One region of the Thermorhabdus hydrogeniformans genome, then DNA from elsewhere that is predicted to be linked to it. Evidence: a T-box and tRNA genes for the amino acid it is inferred to sense, from the RefSeq annotation. Region 1 holds a T-box; the other holds one or more tRNA genes.
What was found. A T-box is a leader RNA that pairs with one kind of tRNA and senses whether it is charged. The one in region 1 lies ahead of serS (serine--tRNA ligase), so its partner is inferred to be a tRNA-Ser.
Positions count from the first base shown of each region.

Region 2: it encodes a tRNA-Ser, which carries the amino acid that the T-box ahead of serS (serine--tRNA ligase) is inferred to sense. The anticodon was not compared.

Region 1 covers NZ_JBJYKD010000025.1:36,840-46,779, forward strand. The annotation lists gene ACKX14_RS11830 (hypothetical protein) at 1-444, shown strand, start outside; gene ACKX14_RS11835 (lipid II flippase Amj family protein) at 499-1,299, opposite strand; gene ACKX14_RS11840 (glycosyl hydrolase family 18 protein) at 1,588-2,484, shown strand; gene ACKX14_RS11845 (DUF1540 domain-containing protein) at 2,596-2,838, shown strand; gene ACKX14_RS11850 (hypothetical protein) at 2,885-3,040, opposite strand; lysine riboswitch at 3,178-3,358, opposite strand; gene serS (serine--tRNA ligase) at 3,450-4,727, opposite strand; T-box leader at 4,801-5,011, opposite strand; gene ACKX14_RS11860 (ECF transporter S component) at 5,208-5,699, shown strand; gene ACKX14_RS11865 (AIR synthase family protein) at 5,713-6,705, shown strand; gene ACKX14_RS11870 (FeoA family protein) at 6,711-6,956, opposite strand; gene ACKX14_RS11875 (hypothetical protein) at 6,953-7,132, opposite strand; gene ACKX14_RS11880 (nucleoside recognition domain-containing protein) at 7,129-8,601, opposite strand; gene ACKX14_RS11885 (FeoB small GTPase domain-containing protein) at 8,579-9,172, opposite strand; gene ACKX14_RS11890 (hypothetical protein) at 9,395-9,601, shown strand; gene ACKX14_RS11895 (NUDIX hydrolase) at 9,664-9,940, opposite strand, start outside.
Region 2 covers NZ_JBJYKD010000017.1:36,204-46,143, forward strand. The annotation lists gene porA (pyruvate ferredoxin oxidoreductase) at 1-198, opposite strand, end outside; gene ACKX14_RS09625 (4Fe-4S binding protein) at 188-556, opposite strand; gene ACKX14_RS09630 (2-oxoacid:acceptor oxidoreductase family protein) at 553-1,128, opposite strand; gene ACKX14_RS09635 (pro-sigmaK processing inhibitor BofA family protein) at 1,456-1,731, opposite strand; gene ACKX14_RS09640 (DUF2508 family protein) at 1,772-2,047, opposite strand; gene recR (recombination mediator RecR) at 2,255-2,851, opposite strand; gene ACKX14_RS09650 (YbaB/EbfC family nucleoid-associated protein) at 2,893-3,204, opposite strand; gene dnaX (DNA polymerase III subunit gamma/tau) at 3,331-5,277, opposite strand; RNA gene ffs (signal recognition particle sRNA large type) at 5,333-5,597, opposite strand; tRNA gene ACKX14_RS09665 (tRNA-Ser) at 5,638-5,733, opposite strand; tRNA gene ACKX14_RS09670 (tRNA-Ser) at 5,787-5,877, opposite strand; gene tadA (tRNA adenosine(34) deaminase TadA) at 5,956-6,420, opposite strand; tRNA gene ACKX14_RS09680 (tRNA-Arg) at 6,476-6,552, opposite strand; tRNA gene ACKX14_RS09685 (tRNA-Arg) at 6,585-6,661, opposite strand; tRNA gene ACKX14_RS09690 (tRNA-Ser) at 6,667-6,762, opposite strand; tRNA gene ACKX14_RS09695 (tRNA-Ser) at 6,882-6,968, opposite strand; gene ACKX14_RS09700 (MFS transporter) at 7,246-8,445, shown strand; gene ACKX14_RS09705 (DUF7305 domain-containing protein) at 8,458-9,609, opposite strand; gene ACKX14_RS09710 (GNAT family N-acetyltransferase) at 9,734-9,940, opposite strand, start outside.

The DNA.
Region 1 (9,940 bases):
CTCCCCATAGCCGGGTTCTTCTTCCTGGGCAACCCCGAAGCCGTGGTGAAGATCATGGGAGAAGGCGCGCCGGGCTACCTTTTCGACATCGGCAAGATGCTCGCCCAGGCCATCCCGCCCCAGGGATTCCTGTCCGCCTTCGGCATGCTAATCCTCGGCATCATCACCGGTCTTGACGGGTCCGGGTTTTCAGGCCTTCCCATGACCGGAACCCTCGCCGGAGCCATGGCCGGTGGAAATCAAACGGTAGCCTCGACCCTGGCCGCCATAGGTCAGATCGGAGCCATCTGGTCCGGCGGCGGCACCATCATAGCCTGGAGTTCCCTGGTGGCTGTGGCCGGCATCGTGGGAGTACCGGTCCTGGACCTCGTCAGAAAGAACTTCATACCCGTCATCGTCGGCATGATTGTCTCCACCATAGTCGCGGTGCTTTTCCTGATGTAAAAAAGCGGGGTTATACCCCGCTTTTTTAATTACTCCCAGCCGCTTACAATACTTTCAGACGATCAGCTTCGTAATTAATACCACGAATTCCGCCGCTTTCAAAAATATGAGCTGGCTCAGAACCGTACCAAGTATCTTGCCTCCCACCAGAAAAGCCACCATGGTATTGGCCTCCTGCCTTTCCCTTAATCCCTGCAAGGTCTGGTCGGTAATTATGGCGGCCTGCGGGTCCACCACAATGGCCAGGAGTATGGTCGCGGCTCCGTTGATTATGCCCGAAAGCTGACTGGCGGTAATGCGGTACCGCGGCACCAGAGCACCGGCGTAAATGGCTGCCAGGACACCGATGGTCGATATGGATGTTATGATGAGATTTAAAATTAAAAAAGTGGGAGGAATTTTTTCGAGCCTCAACCCTCGAAGCAGAGAGAGACTGGGTCTTTTGAGGCTTTTTCTTATTTTCCCCAGCGGCCTTTGAAAATAGATTTGCCCGAGCAGCTGGGGTATTGAGCCCGCCTGTTCCAGCTTTATTATCCCCCTGGAGAAGATTTCAACAAAGCTGGGTATCAGCACAGCCCCCAGAATGCTCCCCATCGTTGCCGAAAATATTATCCACCGGAAATCGCCAAGCAGCAAGCCCGCGCTCCCTTCAATGATGGCCCTGTCCACTATGCTGCCCAGAAGGGGCGCCTGGACCATGTTGGCCGTCCTCGATATGAGCACAATAATATTGAACAGGGATATGGCCATGGCAAGTCTTTTGGTTCTTATGCCCGCAAGGCGCACCGAGTAAGAAAGGGTATCCACCATATGAATGGTGGCGGTAAATAATATTATAATCAGCAGCCTTTCCATATGTCAGCCTCTTTACCTCTTAAATCCCGACACTAAATGAACAACACATCATTCCCTTGATATTATATAGCTCCGCCAATGAAATATCAAGAAAAAGCCGGTGTTTTGGAAAACCGGTAAAAGGGGTTTTTCTTAATTGCACCCTGTCTTTGAACCCCGCAGGCGCTTCCCGTATAGTATATATTGTAAAATAAATGCGGGGAGGGATTGTGTTTGAACCAAGTCCTGCAGTGCCAGAAAGAAAACAACTGGTTTTACGTATCCACCAATGAGGCGCTGGTTGACCTGATGCTCCACGCCCGTGAGATAGATAATCTTGTGCCCTTCTGGTTCGGTGTCACCGACCAGGGAACCCTTGTGGACCAGTCCCAGCCGGAGGCTTTGCGGGTGGCCAGGGAGAACAATCTGCCCATTCTGGCCATAATTCACAACTTTGCAGACCCTCAAATGTCGGAATTGATACATGAAATATTGACCACTCCGGCCCTCCGTCAAAACCTGGTAAACTCCATTGAAGAACTGCTGATTTCCCGGAATTTTGCAGGTGTGAATATCGACTTTGAATTCGTCCCGCCGCCCGACAGGGCCGCTCTCAATACTTTCATGAGGGAACTTTACCGCAGGCTTTCTCCCAGATTCAGGGTAACCATTTCCGTCCCGGCCAAACTCGAGGAGAATCCCCGCCACCCTTTCTCCGGGGCTTTCGACTACGAGACCCTGGCCATGTTCTCCGATGAACTTTTTATACTGGCTTACGACGAGCACTTTTCCGTCCCCGGGCCCGTTGCATCCATAGGTTTTGTGCGCCGGGTGCTGGATTTCGCCATAACCAGGGTTCCCAGATACAAGATAAAACTAGGCATGGCCGCCTATGGATATGACTGGGTGGAAGCCGGCGGCATGCCCAGGGCTTTGAGTTACAATGAGGCCATCGCTCTGGCCAGGGAATACGGGTCCGTTATAGTTTACGACGAGACTGCCCAGGAACCCACTTTTACGTACACCGCCGATAATGTGAGACATATAGTGTGGTTTGAAAATGCGCGGAGCTTTTCGGCTAAACTCGACCTGGTAAACGAATACGGTCTTGCAGGCATCGCCGTCTGGCGGCTGGGCCAGGAAGACCCAAGAGTCTGGGAGGTAATACGGCTCAAACTCAAAAAACATAACTTCCCTCTGTTTTAAAAAAACAAAAATTTTTTTGGAAAAACTATCCATATATGCCATGAATCCATAGCATAACAGACCATCAAAAGAGTAAACTAATATTGAACAATACTTTAAGGAGGTAATGATATGGCAAGGATTCACTGCAGCGTATCGAACTGTCATTACTGGAAAAGCGGAAACGTATGCGATGCCTCTGAAATTATGATTACTTCGGATACGATAGGCGACACCATGGGCGATAACTTCGACGCCCCCAAAGCTTCCACCGCCCCTCAGACCCCTGTGGCATCCTGTATGGAAACCTGCTGTAAGACCTTTGTGGCGTCCGACAATGCCGCCAAAAAAGCCGACGGAGTTTACAGAAAATAGCGGTTTCATGATAAAAAGCAGCGCTGGTGCGCTGCTCTTTATTTTATTATTTTCTGTTCAAATCTATCCATATAAATTCTCTCAAGTAATCGGCATAATTTTCCGCCCAATCCTTGTGGCGTGAATGCATGTTTTTTTCCTGCCTCAGCCTTTCAATAAAGGCTTCCATACCCTCCTCGGGGGGAACAAAAATTTTTTGCATTTCTCCACCTCATTTTACAGATAAAAAGTTTTTAATAAAAAACTATTATTTAACATAATATGCAAAAAAACGGCCCGTGGATACTACCACAGCCGTTTCTTTCCGGAGAAAAGCATGGAAACCCCTCCTTCCCACAGCAGTGTGATAGCGCTCCACTCAGGGCCCGGGAAGCCCCGAGTGACAGTCCTGCACCTGTTCGATGCAGGCCCAGCCATGCCGCCCGCCGGCAGCAAGACTTCGGCGATGACCCCTTTCTCCCCTTTCAACGGCCGCCGCCTCCGGGGGATACTCATGATACACCGCGCCTCTACCGCACCTCTTTCGAGGCAAGGTATTTAATGTTTTAAATTGTTTTATTTAATTTTACATTGATGAGCGGCGTTTGTCAAAAGTTTTTTTCCACCATTTTTTATTTACAGATTTTTTCAATGCCTCTCATGTAAGGCCTCAGCGCTTCGGGGACGACCACGGAACCATCCGCCTGCTGGTAGTTTTCCAGTATGGCGGCTGTGGTCCTGCCCACCGCGAGCCCAGAGCCGTTTAACGTGTGCACAAATTGAGGTTTTGCCCCTTTTTCCGGCCGGTACTGGATTTTTGCCCTGCGGGCCTGGAAATCTTTGAAATTACTGCAGGAAGAGATCTCCACATAGCGGTTGTAACTCGGCATCCATACTTCGATATCATAGGTCTTGGCCGAAGAAAATCCCAGGTCGCCGGTGCAAAGGGCCACGACCCGGTAGGGGAGACCCAGGATCTGGAGCACTTCCTCGGCGTCGCGGGTCAGTTTCTCCAGTTCATCCATTGAGGTCTCGGGTTCTGTGAACTTTACAAGCTCCACTTTGTTAAACTGATGCTGCCTTATAAGCCCGCGGGTATCCCTCCCTGCGGAACCCGCTTCCGCTCTGAAGCATCCGCTGTAGGCCACGTAGTATATGGGAAGATCCTCTTTCGAAAGGATTTCCTCCCGGTGAAGGTTTGTGACCGGAACTTCAGCGGTGGGTATCAGGAAGTAGTCGGTGTTGTTATAAAGCTTGAAAGCATCTTCTTCGAATTTGGGCAGCTGGCCCGTGCCGGTCATGCTTTCCCGGTTGACGATAAACGGCGGAAATATTTCTTTATATCCGTGTTTTTCGATATGCAGATCCAGCATGAAGTTTATAAGCGCCCGTTCCAGCCTGGCCCCGGCCCCTTTGTAGACCGTAAACCTGGAGCCGGTAATCTTTCCTGCCCGGTTAAAGTCAAGGATATCCAGGGCTTCCCCTATATCCCAGTGGGCTTTAAAATCAAAGTCAAAGTTTCTCGGCGTCCCCCACCGGCGGACCTCCACATTGTCCTGGTCGCTCCTGCCCACGGGCACCGATTCGTCGGGTATGTTGGGAATGGTGAGGAGAATCTTCTGCAATTCCTCTTCCACGGAACTAATCCGTTCGTCCATTTCCTTGATTTTCTTAGATACCTCTCTCATCTGGGCGATAAGGTCATCAGCCGGTTCGCCGGATTTTTTCCTCCTGGCAATTTCCTCAGACTCCTGATTCCGGAGGCTTTTCAGCTTCTCCGCCTCAAAGAGCAGGTTCCGGCGCTCCTCGTCGAGTCTCAGGAAGTCATCAAGATCCTGGGGCTTCCCTCTCTTTGCCAGGGCATCTTTAACGATGTCGGGGTTCTGGCGTATAAACCTGATATCAAGCATGTTTATACCTCCCTCAAGACATTTTGAACATCTGATTTTATAAAACAAATTTGTAAACAAAAAACCTCCGCCCCAAAGGGGCGAGAGGCACCCGCGTTGCCACCCTTCTTTTTCCTTCATTGCCATAACGGAACTCCTTCTTCACCTGAAGCGCGGAGTCCCGACGCCTTTTTGGAAGGCGCTGCTTGGGGGCGGAATTCTGCACGACCCTTTACCGGCTTGCACCAGCCGCCGGCTCTCTACCAAAAAGGCCCCTGCATACTTTTCCCCTTCATCGCATCTGTGTATTATTATACCCAAAAATCGGAAGAATTTCAACAGCGGGAATAAAAGGGGAGCCCATCCGGTGTAAAAAATGAAATGCCGGAATTGGCATGCCCTCATTAAAATGATATAATTATCATACAAACCAAAGCTGCGGCTTCATGCCATTTCTCATCCCGGCATATTTTATTTTTTACGGGGGAGGGGGTAATATATATGAGCGACCGCATAAAAAAACTGGCCTTTCTCGGGCTTTTTATGGGGCTGCTGGTGATTGCCACATCGGTGTTGCGGTTTCCTGTGCCCACCTTCAACCTTTATTTTAATCTGGGAGAATCGGTAATATACCTGGTGTCCCTCATTTACGGCGCTTACCCCGGCGCCATAATAGGCGGGGTGGGTTCGGCCCTTTCCGACCTCATCGCCGGCTATCCGGTCTGGGCCCCCATAACATTCATAATAAAGGGTCTTGAAGGTTTTATAGTAGGCTCACTGGCCCGAAAATTTAACCCTTACGCCGGTGTGACCGCCGGGGCCCTGTGGATGATGACCGGATACGCCACCGCCGCAGGCTTTTTGTACGGCATAGGGGCTGTTCCGGTAGAGCTCGCCGGCGATCTGATGCAGGTGAGCGCCGGCGCAGTCATCGCCCTGCTTTTGCACGGCAGGCTAAATAATCTTTCTTTTAACGACGAAGACAAATTTTAGAGGTGATACCGCATTGAAAATCGGCAAAATTCCGCCGGAAATTTTAAAGAAGAGCGTATACCCGTTCCTCGGAAAACGTCGGAAGGAAGTGCTGGTTCATTCCGGATTTGGTGAGGACTGCAGCGTTATCGACTTCGGCCGATACGTGGCTGTGGCTTCCAGCGACCCTATAACCGGCGCCGACAAAAACGGCGGCTACCTTTCGGTTTTTATCTCGTGCAACGACATCGCAGCCTGCGGTGCGGAGCCCGTCGGCATCCTGGTGACACTGCTCCTGCCCGAAGGAGCCGACGAGGATATGCTAAAAAACTTGATGGAGGGCATCCATCGGGGGGCGGCCAAAATCGGCGTAGAAGTGCTTGGAGGCCACAGCGAAATCACCGCGTCGGTGGTAAAACCTGTGGTTTCGGTGACGGCTCTGGGGATTGCCGGTAAAGGGGAATACGTCACCTCATCGGGGGCAAAGCCCGGCGACGACGTAATAGTGACAAAAGCCCTTGGCCTGGAGGGCTCTGCGGTGCTGGCCTGTGACTTTGAAGAATTTCTGAAGACAAAAATTCCGCCGGAAGATGTCTACAGGGCCCAGGGGTTTCTCGAAATGATAGGTGTAATAGAAGACGGTCTTACGGCGGCCAGGGCCGGAGTATCGGCCATGCACGACATAACCGAAGGCGGACTTCTGGGGGCGGCTTACGAAGTGGCCGAGGCTTCGGGGGTGGGTATTGAAATATATAAAGAAAAATTGCCCATCCTGCCCGAAACGGCGGCGATTTGCCGGGCCTTTGACATAGACCCCCTGGGACTGATATCCAGCGGGTCCATGCTCATCTGTACCCCCCGGGGCGAAAAAGTGATGGAGGCCCTGGCTCAAAAGGATATACCGGCCTTTCGCGTCGGCAAAATCACCGCCGGCGGCAGGTATTTAATTTCGGACGGTTCGAGAATCCCTCTGAAACCCCCCGAAAGGGACGAACTCTACAGGGCTATCGAAAAGGCAAAACGGTAATCTTTTTATTTTTTTATCACCACTATGCTCCCGGTAATCTCTTCATCGGCAGCTATCCGGGTATTACCTACTTTGAATATATATGACGGGAACTTTTGCATCAAAGACACTTTCATCCCGGGCAGCACGCCCAGGGCCATTAATTTGTTCAGAGTCTTTTTGTCCCGCGCTTCTATTCTGGAAACGACTGCCTGATTCCCCACCTCCAGTTCCGTCAGCAACATTTCTCTGCCGTCCGCCTTTGCCGTCATAATGACTTCCTCCCGTTTTTCATCCACTTGAAGAGACCGCTTTGTCTTACATTTTCAAAGCCGCATCTGGGGCACTTTATCTTGCCGCAGCGCCCGCTCATCGGGCACCCTCTGCACCCGGCGGCCTCCCTGCTGTTTTCATCAAACTCATAGCCGCAAAATCCGCATTTAATCACAGCACCACCCCCAGTGCAGTCAATATCCGGTTCAGGAAAAATCCTGCGAAGAATGCGAAGGGAAATATAAACGCCACTATGGCCAGGGTCGTCTTTATTCCCCGTTCCTTCACCATTATTGAAAACTGGGCGATGCATGGCACGAAAAGTGTCAGTGTGGCCGCCGCCACCACCGTCTGAACGCCGTTTAAAGCCCCGCTTTTTTGAAGATCATAGAGGCCTGCAGCGCCGTAGTCCCTGCGGAAGAATCCGAACAGAAAGGCTTGGGCCGCATCCGGCGGAAGCCCCATGGCTTTCATCACCGGAGCAAGGGCGCCGACGGCCAAGTCAAATAATCCCGTCATCTTGCCCAACCATATCAGGACGCTCGCCAGGATAAACATCGGCACTATCTCGAGAAAATACCACTGTATCCTCGAAAAGGTCTTTTCCAGCACGTTGGCCAATACAGGCACCCTCAGCGGCGGGACTTCCATATAAAAATTCGGCCTTTCTCCCGGCATTATCCGGGCTGTGAGATAACCAATGAACAAAAATACCATTGATATAAATCCGACCCAAACCGCCATGGCGTAGGGCCTGCCCGAAAGGAGAGCCATTATGACCCCCAGCTGTGCCGAACACGGAATGGCCAGCGCCAGCAGGAGAGTGGCAATAATCCTTTCCCTCCTGGTTTCCAGCGTCCTGGAGACCAGGGTGGCCATGGTATCGCATCCGAACCCCAGGGTCATGGGTATGACGGCCCTGCCGTTTAAGCCGATGCCTTTAAAAACCCGGTCCACCAGAAGGGCCAGTCTGGGAAGATAGCCGGAGTCTTCTATGATTGAAAATGCCAGGAAGAAAGTCCCCACAATGGGGAGTATAATGGCCACGGCGTACCTCAACCCCAGGGTTATTATGCCGTAGTCCAGAGCCAGCAACTCTTGCAGCGGCTTATATGGTATCAGCGACGTCACCAGGCTGTTGATCCAGGGGTTGATGTAAGCTTCGAAGATATTGCCTTCTATAAAGTCTACGATGGTGCCCGCCCCAAACTGACCCACGAATTTATAAAGGCCGAAGTAAAGCACCAGCAATAGCAGCGGTATGCCGGTGAGAGGCTGGACGGTAATCCGGTCCAGCCAGGCCTCCATCGAAGATTCCCCGCTCCTGTCTATCCGTATTACTTCACTCAGGATCTTCTCCACCCTTTTTTGCCGCTCCAGAGCGATTACATACTGAAGTGGTTCCCGGTATGCCTTTTTTGTCCTCTCAATTATTTCGGTTATCCTGGAAAAGTCTTTTTCTCTTTGCTTCACCAAAGACAATATTTCTTCATCATCCTGCAGGAGTAAAAAAGCTATGGCCCGCCCGGATAACCTGTAGCCTGATTTTAAAAGGGCCTCTATTTCGGTCGCGGCCTTTTCAATGCCATTGAAGTATACCTCTGGCCTTATTTCATTGAATTCAAGCGGCCCGCCTTCTGTCATAATCCGCCACCTTTCTTTTGAAATCATCCAACCCTCGATGCAGCGCAGCGGCCGTCCCCACAACGGGTATGTCCAGGATTCGGGACAATCTGTCTATATCGACTTTTCTGCCTATTTTTTCCGCCTCATCCATCATATTTACCACCAGAATCACCGGCAAACCGGCTTCCTTTAGCTGAAGCGTCAGGGAAAGCATTCTTTCCAGATTTTTTGCATCCGCCACATGTACCACTATATCCGGCTCTTCCTCCAGCAGCAGCGTCCTGGTAACCCTTTCTTCTTCGGTGATGGGTACAAGGGAATACATGCCCGGAGTGTCTATTACTTCATATACATCCCCGCCTATCCTGCCGGTACCCCTGGAGATTTCCACGGTGGTGCCCGGGTAATTGGAGACCGTCACGTAAGAACCAGTAAGCTGATTAAATATAACGCTTTTGCCCACATTGGGAGTACCCACCAGCACCAGCTTTTTCTTTCCGGCCGCTTCTTCGCCGCCGTCGCGGCCCTTTCTCTTGAAGCCGTCCATTATGACAGTAAAAATATTCTTTTTGTTCCTGCAGCAGTCCATCCTCCGCGCCTCCTTGATAATCATTCTCAATGGCAGGTGAAAAAAAATATTTTTACGCTAACATATTATGATAATTGATATCAATTGTCAATCAGTGATATTGATTATTATTCACGCCCGATGCTGGACTTTCATTAAATTTCTATTTGCTGCGTCGTTTTTTGCATAAAGACTAAATTTCTGGTTATTATATGGACGTAACCTTCTCAAGGAGGGGAGCTTATGGGGGACATAGTTGACATAACAGCCGGACTGGCGGATTTGAAAACCATGTGCTACAGAAACACTCTTGCTCTTGTGAGCCTGATAGAAGTGCTGATAGAAAATGGAGTCATCCAAAAAAACGACGTAGCCTTAAAAGCCTTGGAGCTGGATGAAGAGATACAAAAAAATTTGAAACGTCTTATAAAATGTAAGTTACGCAAATAAAAAAATGGGCAGCCAAAAGCTGCCTTTTATAACAAAAAAAGCCCTGTCAAACCAAAACGGGTTTAAACAAAGACTTCTCCCTTTTCTCTGTAATCCTGATATTTTTTAAAAGAAAGTCTCACAAGAGATTTATCCTGGCTGTAAGTAACTTTCTCCAGAGCCTCATCAATATCGTAAAAGCCGCCTTCGGAAAAACCCAGTTCCGCATTGGGAGTACTGTTTTCGTTGACGGCTTCCATCAGGAACCAGGTAATCTGATTGCAAACGGGCCGTTGCCTGGAATAGGAATAAAATTCGTAGCATGTCTCCCCTACACAGGAAATGATTCTGGCGTCAGCC
Region 2 (9,940 bases), on a different contig from region 1:
GGCTGCGCTCATGGCGCTGTGCTCGCTTTCAACGGTTACGAACTCGGTGTCCACCTGCCCGTTGGAGACAAAAGAGGAAAAAATCTGCACGACCTCCGTCTGGGGTGTAATCGGGTAGGCGGCCACCACGTCGGGATTTATCTGTTTCATAGCCTGGGCTACGGCTTCATTTCCGGTGATGGCGACTTTACTCTTCATTTCTTCTCGCCTCCTTTTGCTTGTCAATTTCATCTTCCGAGAACATGTCTATGGCATGGACGGGACAAACGTTGGCGCAAATGCCGCACCCCTTGCAGTGTTTGTAATCGAAGGAATCGAATTTTCCATCGGTGGCTATGATGGAGGCATCGGGGCAGTAGCGCCAGCAAATAAGGCAGTGAATGCACCTGTCCTTGTTCCAAACCGGTCTGATGGTGCGCCAGTCGCCGGTTTCGTAAGTATTGGCGTTGCCGGGTTCATAAATGTTTCCGGCCTTTGTTAGTTCTTTCCAGCCCATGTCCGGCCGCACGGCTTTTGTCCTCCGGCCCTGACCGAAATTCCTGTTAAAAGGGGTCATTCGCCCTTCACCTCCTGATAAGCCCTCTCAATGGCTTTTAGGTTGCCGTCGATGACTTCGGGCTTGCTCTTGAACTTCTTGGCCAGTTCTTTCTTGACGCTCTCAATAAATTCCTCATAGGGTATGAGGCCTGTGGCCTTTATAAAGGCCCCCATGATGGGCGTATTGGGTATCACCCTTCCTATGGTCTCCAGGGAAATCTGGTTGGCGTCCACAGTAAAAATTCTGCCGCCATTTAGCTTCAAGATCTCTCTTACCTGCTGCGGGGTTTTGGTGGTGTTGACGATATAAATGCCGTTTTCGGGCACGCCGGCGGTTACTTTGGGGCCCAGAAGGGTTGCATCCAGCACTATTACTATATCGGGGTTGATGACATTGGAATGAATGTGAATCGGTTGGTCACTGATGCGGTTAAAAGCCAAAATGGGCGCCCCCATTCTCTCGGGGCCGTATTCGGGGAAACCCTGTACGTATTTTCCCATCTCGGCGGCGGTTTCCGCCAGCATCAACGCGGCAGTCTTGGCGCCCTGGCCGCCCCTGCCGTGCCAGCGAATTTCAATTACTTTTGCCATGTTTTAGAATCCTCCCTTCACTTTTCTTATAAATGAATTTTTTGAAAGGTTCATTTATATTTTACCTAAAAAAAATAATACTACACGCGGGCGGGAGCTGTTATAGAACATCAATTGTTATATATGTTCTGTTATAATACACTGTCTGCATCTATATAACACAGTTCGGTCAAAAGCCGCTGCCGTTGCTAATTTTGATTGTAACAGCAAATCCCATTCCAGTATAACAGAGTAAAAAAAAGTAGTCAAGACACTAAATAAGACGTAAAAAAAAATAATCCTCCGACCGCTGCGAAGGATACCTGCAGGAAAAATTTTTTATTTTTTTCAGCCCGCCGACAGTATGTATTTTAAGACGAGAAGCAGAATTATCCCGGGGATGCCCAAAAAGCCCACCAGCAGCGCCGTAATGGGGTTTACGGCTATGTGGAGGCCGATGTAACCCCCCAGGAAATTGAGAGCAATCAAAACAATTCCGCCCACGATGGCGTTGTAAATCAATTTAACTACGATCTTCAGGGGCACGATGAGAATCCTTCCAACGACATAGAGCAGTATAAGGCCGACGGCATACGCTATGACCGCAGCATAGTCTATATGCATTGCTATCACCCCCGCCTGTTTCTCATTAATAATTATACTATTACGGCTTTTCCACAGTTATGCCTTGTTCTCTCGCCTTTTTCAAAAGGTAAATGTATTTTTTCCTGGCGGCCTCTTCGGTGAAGATGGCGTGGTCCACCAGGTCGGGGTCGGTCACGCATTCGAAATATTTCTGGGCCCTGACCCATTCCTGGTGCGCCTTTTTTACTTCGTCGGCCAGGAGTATTTCTGGGGTCTTTACCGTTCCTTCATCTTCCCCTAAAAAAAGGCTTGAAGAAATATCCGACAGAAAGCGAAAAACATCCTCTCTTTTCATAAACTCATCTCCTCATATGAAATTGTAACCACTTTCAATTTCATTATTCAGAGATGAGTGCTGTGAGTTAAAAGTTGTAGGTATTTTGGTTAATAAGGATTTTGCTTGGAATTCACAGCATGGGTGAATGCATGCTCTGAAAAGGCTATCAAATATGGGAGGGCATAAATTTTATTAATATTTTATAAAAGATATGAGTTAAAATGACTATACCTCCCGGCGGCCCTCCAGCGCCTTGCTCAGGGTAACTTCGTCGGCGTATTCCAGGTCGCCGCCCATGGGGATGCCGTGGGCTATGCGGGTAACCTTCACCCCTAGGGGCTTCAAAAGTTTGGCGATGTACATGGCCGTGGCCTCGCCCTCCACATCCGGATTGGTGGCCAGGATTACTTCGCTCACCCCCGACGGGATCCTCGCCAGCAGCTCTTTTATCTTTATATCGTCGGGACCGATTCCTTCAAGCGGAGAAATGGCGCCGTGCAGCACGTGGTAAAGCCCCTTGTAATCCCTGGTCTTTTCCATGGCGATTACGTCTTTAGGGTCTTCCACCACCATTATGGTGGTTTTATCCCTGTACGGAGCCCTGCAGATGCCGCAGGGGTCTTTATCGGTGAAATTTCCGCACACCGAGCAGTAGGTAATGGACTCTTTGGCGTTTTTTATGGCTTCGGCCAGCTCCGCCACCCGCTCTCCGGGCATCTTCAGTATGTGAAATGCCAGCCGCTGAGCCGTCTTGGGCCCTATGCCCGGCAGGCGGGAAAGCTCTTCGATAAGTCTCCCGAGAGGTTCTGCGTAATACGACATCAAAAACCCTTCCTTATACCACTCAAACGGGATTGATTCTTTTAAAACAGGCCGGGGATATTCAGCCCGCCGGTGAGTTTGCCCATCTCCTGGCTCACCATCTCTTCGGCCTTCTGCAGGGCTTCGTTGGCGGCCGCCAGAATAAGATCCTGGAGCATCTCTATATCGTCGGGGTCCACGGCTTCAGGCTTTATCTCGATGCTGACCAGATCCTTTTTCCCGCTGGCCACCACTTTCACGACTCCGCCCCCCGCGGTGGCTTCCACGGTCCTGGACTTCAGTTCCTCCTGGAGCTTCATCATGTCTTCCTGCATCTTCTGGACCTGTTTCATCAGCTTGTTCATGTTGCCCATGTTCCTCAAAGAAATCGCCTCCTTAATATACTCCTTAATATAGTTGAGTGGCGTATAAATTCTTTTTTTACATCACACTATTATCACTCCGAAATTTATTACTTCGAATCCGAACCCGCCATGCAGTTACAATATCTCTACGATATCTTCTCCAAAAAAGTTTATTACATTTTGATAAAATTGTTCGTCGGAAATATAACTTGCATTTTCTTCTCGAACAATATCTGCCCTTCCGCCTTCATTCTCTTTTTCTGAAACGAATTCAATCACGGAATTTTTTTTTGAGCCGGCGGCCCCTTCGCCGGATTCTTCCGGCGCAAAGTTCGGAGCGGGGGCGGCGCTTTCAATACCTTCGGGGTCAATTTCGCGGCCGGATTTACCCTTTTCTCCCCCGGACGCCCCATCCGGCGGTTCCTGCTCAAATCCTTTGATAACTGTATCAAAACCCGCTATTTTTTTCACGGTCTCTTCTATTATATGCTTTTCGGCCTCAACTTTTTCTTTATACACGGAATTTCCGTTGTAATACAAGTACAATTTATTCTTTTCCATTCTGCCGGGCCTGATGTTACCCGCATTGATAAAACTTACCAGCGTCATTTTTCGCTGCCTTTCCAGTTCTTGGATCACGGCGGGCCAGGACTTCATGATTTCACTCAAGACGGCTTTATCGTCAAGGGCCGGTCTGCCCTCGGGCTCAGACACCGCTTCACCCTGATTCACGCCTGCGCCGGCCCCATTAACGCCCGAACACGGTTCTTCAGTCTTCTCTTCTTCCTGTGAAACGGCCGTCCCGACTTCCTCTGCCTTTAAGGGTGAGCTGGCTTCTCCCTCGACATCAAAAGGCCTTCCAGCATCTTCCATAGCTGCGGACTGCGCCCTGACCCCATCCATTGTCCCGATCAACTTTTGCATTTCTTCCTGCAGTTTTTCCACCCGTTCCTCCAGCACCTGAATGCGGCCTGCCATGCCGCTGTCCCCTTCCCACAGCTCGGGCAGGGTCAGCTTCGCCAGGGAAGCTTCCAGCACGATGCGGGGCTGGGATGACCATTTCAGATCCGAGGAGGCGTTTTTCAATATATCTATTATGCTCAGCAGTTTCTCCACCGAATAGTTTTCGGCAATTTTTTTAAGTTCGTCATAATCCTCGTCGGCCACATCCACCAGGGAACGGTCACCCCCCAGGCGTATGACCAGGATGTTCCTGAAGTGCTCCAGCAGGTCGTCCATAAAGCGCAGCAGGTCTTTGCCCTGGGCCGCCACCTCTTCCACCACGTCCAGAAGGCGTGCGCAGTCCCGCCGGTAAACCGCCTCCAGCGCCCGGTAAAACACATCCCGGCTGACAGCCCCCAGGAGGCTCAGGGCATCTTCATAGGAAAACTTTTCCCCGCCGAAGGCAAAAGCTTTATCCAGGAGGCTCAGGGCGTCCCGAACAGAGCCCTGGGAATTTCTGGCTATAAGCATCAGGGCCTTTTCGTCGGCATTTATACCGTTTTCCCCGGCTATCTCTTTCATCCGACCGACGATTTCCCTGGCGGAGACCCTCCGGAAGTCAAACCTCATACACCTTGAAAGAATGGTTGCGGGAAGTTTATTGGGCTCGGTGGTGGCAAGGATGAACACCACATGTCTGGGAGGCTCTTCCAGAGTTTTTAACAGGGCGTTAAAGGCCTCGGTGGTAAGCATGTGGACTTCGTCGATTATGTAAATCTTGTAGCGGCCTTCGGACGGCGGGAAATTAACACTGTCCCGGAGGTCACGGATGTCGTCGATGCCGCGGTTGGACGCCGCGTCCATCTCAATGACATCCATCATGTTGCCGCTGTTAATGGCCCGGCAGGAAGGACACTCGTTGCATGGATTTACCGTTGGACCCTGCTGGCAGTTCAGGGCCTTGGCGAAGACCCTCGCCGTGCTGGTTTTGCCCGTGCCGCGCATGCCGCAAAAAAGATAGGCATGTCCTATTTTGCCGCTCTTTATCTGGTTTTTCAAAGTGGTGATGATGGGCTGCTGGCCTACGATTTCTTCAAAATCTCTCGGCCTGTACCGCCTGTAAAGAGCCACATAGGACATAGAAGATCTCTCCAATCTTAAAAAGCCGCCGGTAGTTCCGGCGGCTGAACTTTAGCCGTGCACCCTCCGTCGATCTATCCCTCCGGGCGTTACATTGATAGTTAGCTCCGGCCAGGCTTCCCCGCGGCACATGGAAGGGCTTCCTTACCGCTGCTTCCTCCCGGACCTGACGGGGTTCGAAAGTTTCCATTGCGCGGGACCCGACCCTCTTTGCCACTTGTCAAAGCCGGACCCCACAGGAATAAGACCTCGGGAGGGAGTTCGACCCCACTGTAGCGGATTGTGGGTACAGGGCACCGCTGCCTCCCCGTCTAGCACGGCAAAATTTTTTTCATGATTCGGACTGTATAGATACAAAAATGGCGGAGAGAGCGGGATTCGAACCCGCGAGACGGGGTTTTTCCCCGTCTACTCGATTTCCAGTCGAGCGCCTTCGACCAACTCAGCCATCTCTCCACATCTAATGTCACAGAAGTCAGATGTCATATATAGATGTATAGATGTGTAAATGGCGGAGAGAGTGAGATTCGAACTCACGAGGCGGTATTGCCGCCCACTCGCTTTCGAGGCGAGCGCCTTCAACCTCTCGGCCATCTCTCCACACAGAGAATCCGTATATTAAAAATCTTCTATTATAAAATCTTCCAACCTGCAGATGAATTTTGTCGGGAATATAATTCAATCCGCTTTTTCTTGCGTTCTCCTGGCCCTGAAGAAATTTTTCAGGATTTCGCCGCACTCCCCCGCCAGCACCCCGGCCACCACTTCAGGCCGGTGGTTGAACCGCCCATCCGCTGGAAGGTTCAGAAGGCTTCCGCACGCCCCGGCTTTGGGGTCAAAAGCGCCGAAGACGAGCCTATCCAGCCTGGACAGGATCACCGCTCCGGCACACATGGGGCACGGCTCAAGAGTCACATAGAGACTGCAGCCGTTAAGTCTCCAGCTGCCGATAGCCTCGCAGGCCTTCCTTATAGCCAGGAGCTCCGCATGGGCCGTGGCATCCTGGCTGGTCTCCCGCAGGTTGTGAGCCCTGGCGATGATTTTACCGCCCATGGCCACCACCGCCCCGACGGGCACCTCATCCAGTTCAAAGGCCCTGCAGGCTTCCTTCAAAGCCTCCCGCATAAAATAAACATCGTCCAAAGCGACGTGTTCCCCGTGCATGTGTCACTACGTTCTTTCGATTTTGTCAAAAATATGGTGCGCCCGGGAGGACTCGAACCCCCGACACGCGGTTTAGGAAACCGCTGCTCTTTCCTCCTGAGCTACGGGCGCCCGCCGAGAAATGAGAGGTAAAAGATTTGTTTTGGCGCGCCTGGCAGGAGTCGAACCCACAGCCTTCTGATCCGTAGTCAGACGCTCTATCCAGTTGAGCTACAGGCGCATGAATGGCGGAGAGAGCGGGATTCGAACCCGCGACACGGATTTTAGGTCCGTGTAATCGCTTAGCAGGCGACCGCCTTCGACCTTCTCGGCCATCTCTCCGCAAATGGTATCGAAATCTGGGTTTCGGATGTCAGAATTCACATACCCGCTGGATTTGCGGGCGCGGCAAATCTTCTTCTGACTTCTCTCCGCTGACCTCCGCTTCTGACCTCCATAAATGGCGGAGGGGGTGGGATTCGAACCCACGGCTCTTTCGAGACACTGGTTTTCAAGACCAGCTCCTTAAACCACTCGGACACCCCTCCTACCGGTGACTATTTAAAAGTATAGCATATAAAAACACCATTTGTCAACCGGACGCAATTGCTTCAGTTTCGGCATCCACCGATATTTTACCCGCTTCAATTTTAAATCAAGAGGTTTACTTGCTTAATATAATATACATGATAATAGCAGCAAAATCAACCGGAAAATTCCGAAAGCGGAGCATTGATTTTGCAAAATAAGTTTGTTAAGATAAAAATGCATCTCAATATTATCTCAATACACATTATAAAACTTATTGAAACCGGAGGAATGGAATTGCATATTCATATAAACACGCCTTACATACCCCAGTGGCAGAGGAATTTGTTCCTCATCGCACTGGGAGTTTTTGTGGCGTCCATCGCCTTCAGCATCATCACGCCCTTTCTGCCGATTTTCCTGCTGCAGCTGGGCTTAAAGAACGATACATCCCTCTGGTCGGGCCTTATTTTTTCCATAAATTCCCTCACTTTCGGCTTAATGGCCCCCATTTGGGGCTCCATATCGGATCGCTACGGCAAAAAGCCCATGATGCTGCGGGCCGGCATAGGCATGGGCGTTACTTATTTTTTAATGTCAATGGTAAACAACCATATCCAGCTTTTCATACTAAGGGGCGTAAACGGCATCCTGTCGGGGTACATCCCCGCCGCCATTACCCTCGTGGCTTCCACCAGTCTCCCGGAAAACCTCAACTACAGTCTTGGAATAGTCCAGGCCGCCTCGGCCATTGGCAACATCACCGGCCCTCTGGTGGGCGGAGCCTCCGCAAAGCTGTTCGGCATAAGGGGGAGCATGATATTCACGGGAATGCTGCTGTGTCTGGCAGCCGTGCTGCCCTTTGCCGCCAGGGTAAAAGAGGAAGTCACCCCCGGGCACAGGACTTCCATCCTCGAAGATATAAGACGTGCCGTTCAAAACCGGCAACTTCTGCTGCTTTTTCTGGCCTGGCTTTTAATACAGGCCGCCCTCATGGCCGTCTACCCCACTCTGCCCCTGTTCATCGGCAAGATAACCGAAAAAGATGCCGAGCTTTACACCGGCATTGTGTTCTCCATAGTCGGCATTTCCACCGCCCTGGGAGCGCCGCTGGTGTCAAGAATCCGGAAAGTCCCGGTGGCAGCCATTTTCAAGTGGTCCCTTTTTTTCTGCGCTGTGCTCACCGCCCTACAGGGGCTGGCCGCTTCCATCTTTACTCTGGGCTTGCTGCGCTTCATGTTCGGGTTCTTCAACTCCGCCGTCACCGTGGCGGGCAACGTGCTGGTAGCCGAGAACAGCGAGAGGGATAACCAGGGCAGTTCTTTCGGAGTGCTGAACAGCATAATGTCCATCGGTTCCGTGCTGGGGCCCATTCTCGGGGGCTACCTGGGGGATCACATGGGTCTTTCCTACTCATTTTTCGGCGGGGCCGTGCTCCTGCTCCTCGCCTTTTTCCTTTCGACTTTTATCGAAAAAAGCGCGGGGGATTACGCGTAGCCGTTATAACCGTTAATAAACGTCCTCCCCCGCCTGGGTTTTCCACGAAATAATCTTTATATAGGTATCTGAAGACCCGGGAAGATAGTAACCGGGATCTTTTATTTTCCCGTTATAAATTACGGATATGTTGCCGCTGGCCGAAAAATTTCCGGCGAGAATGCTCCCTTTTATAACGATGTTACCGTGAATTTTTTCATTATGGTTTATGAATATACGGCCCGGCGTGTATATGGTGCCGTCTATATCAATGTTCCCCTGCTTTTTAATATCCACGTCGCCCTTTGTAATTATGGTCAGCACCTCGCCGGTGTCGCTGTAAACGCCGCCCTTTGTCAGATGCAGGTCCCCCGTCACGAAAAGCACACCTTTTCCGCTCAGGCTGCGGGCATAAACATCGCCGTCGACAAACAGTACCCCGTCCACCACTATTTCGTCGCCGGTGAGGTCGCCATCGATGTACTTACCTTCCCCCTCGCCGGCCTCATCATCTCCCCCTCCGGCCCCCGCCATCTCCCTGTATCTGTGTTCATCGAGGGGCGGGGGTTCTATATCTTCCGCAAAACTTTCGGCGCCGCCGGTTATGTTATCTTCACCGCGGATCTGGCCGGTGGCTCTCACATTGCCGTAAATCTTGGCATTCCCCTTTAAATCAAGATTTCCGTTCACATACACATCTCCCGTGATTTCCACGCTGCCTTTAAACTGCGTGTCCTGGAGATCCGAGTATACGTTGACCGCGTTGTAAAACGCCGGATGGGTGCGGGAAACGTCGGCGGTGACGGAAAGCCAGCTTTTGCTTTTGCCTGCAAAACCTGTCGACCGGATTTCCAGCGTGTCAAAATCCAGTTTGGTTATGTCAACACTGTATGAACCGTCTCCCAGGGCGTGGGATTTGCCCAGGAAACCCCGCCACACTGCCCCGGCCTTATAGTCCGGGTTTTCTTTCAACATCGAAAGCGTCTTTTGTATCCCGGCTTCCGCCAGGTAGTGGGCCTTCGTGCTGTCCCTGTAGTAGGAAGCCGTTTTTGTTTCTCCGGTAGCCATTTCCAGTATGCCCACCGCCAGGAGCATTAGGACGAGCACCGCAAAAAGCACTGCCACCAGTACGGCACCCTCCTGGCTTTTTTTATTTTTTAAATTATTATCAAACCGGTGCACCATAATTGCTCCTCCCGACAATTCCTAAATCCGGTAATGTTTAACCGGCTACGGCGGGCGCGGCGTTTTTCCCGCTGTAAAGCTGTAAACCTTTAATCATGCCGGATCGGGTCCTAAAATCCGGCACCTAGCGGCGTGAACATTCCCGGACCATTATGAGCCAGTCCCCCTGAAGGTCTCTGGCCCTGCCGGCCGGGCGAAACCCGTACTTTTCATACATGTTGACGGCGGGGGTGTTGTCCGGCCTCACTTCCAGTTTTATTTTCTTAATCCCCAGCGATTCCATATAATTTATGCCCGCCTCCAGCAGCTTCCTGCCGATCCCCCTGCCCTG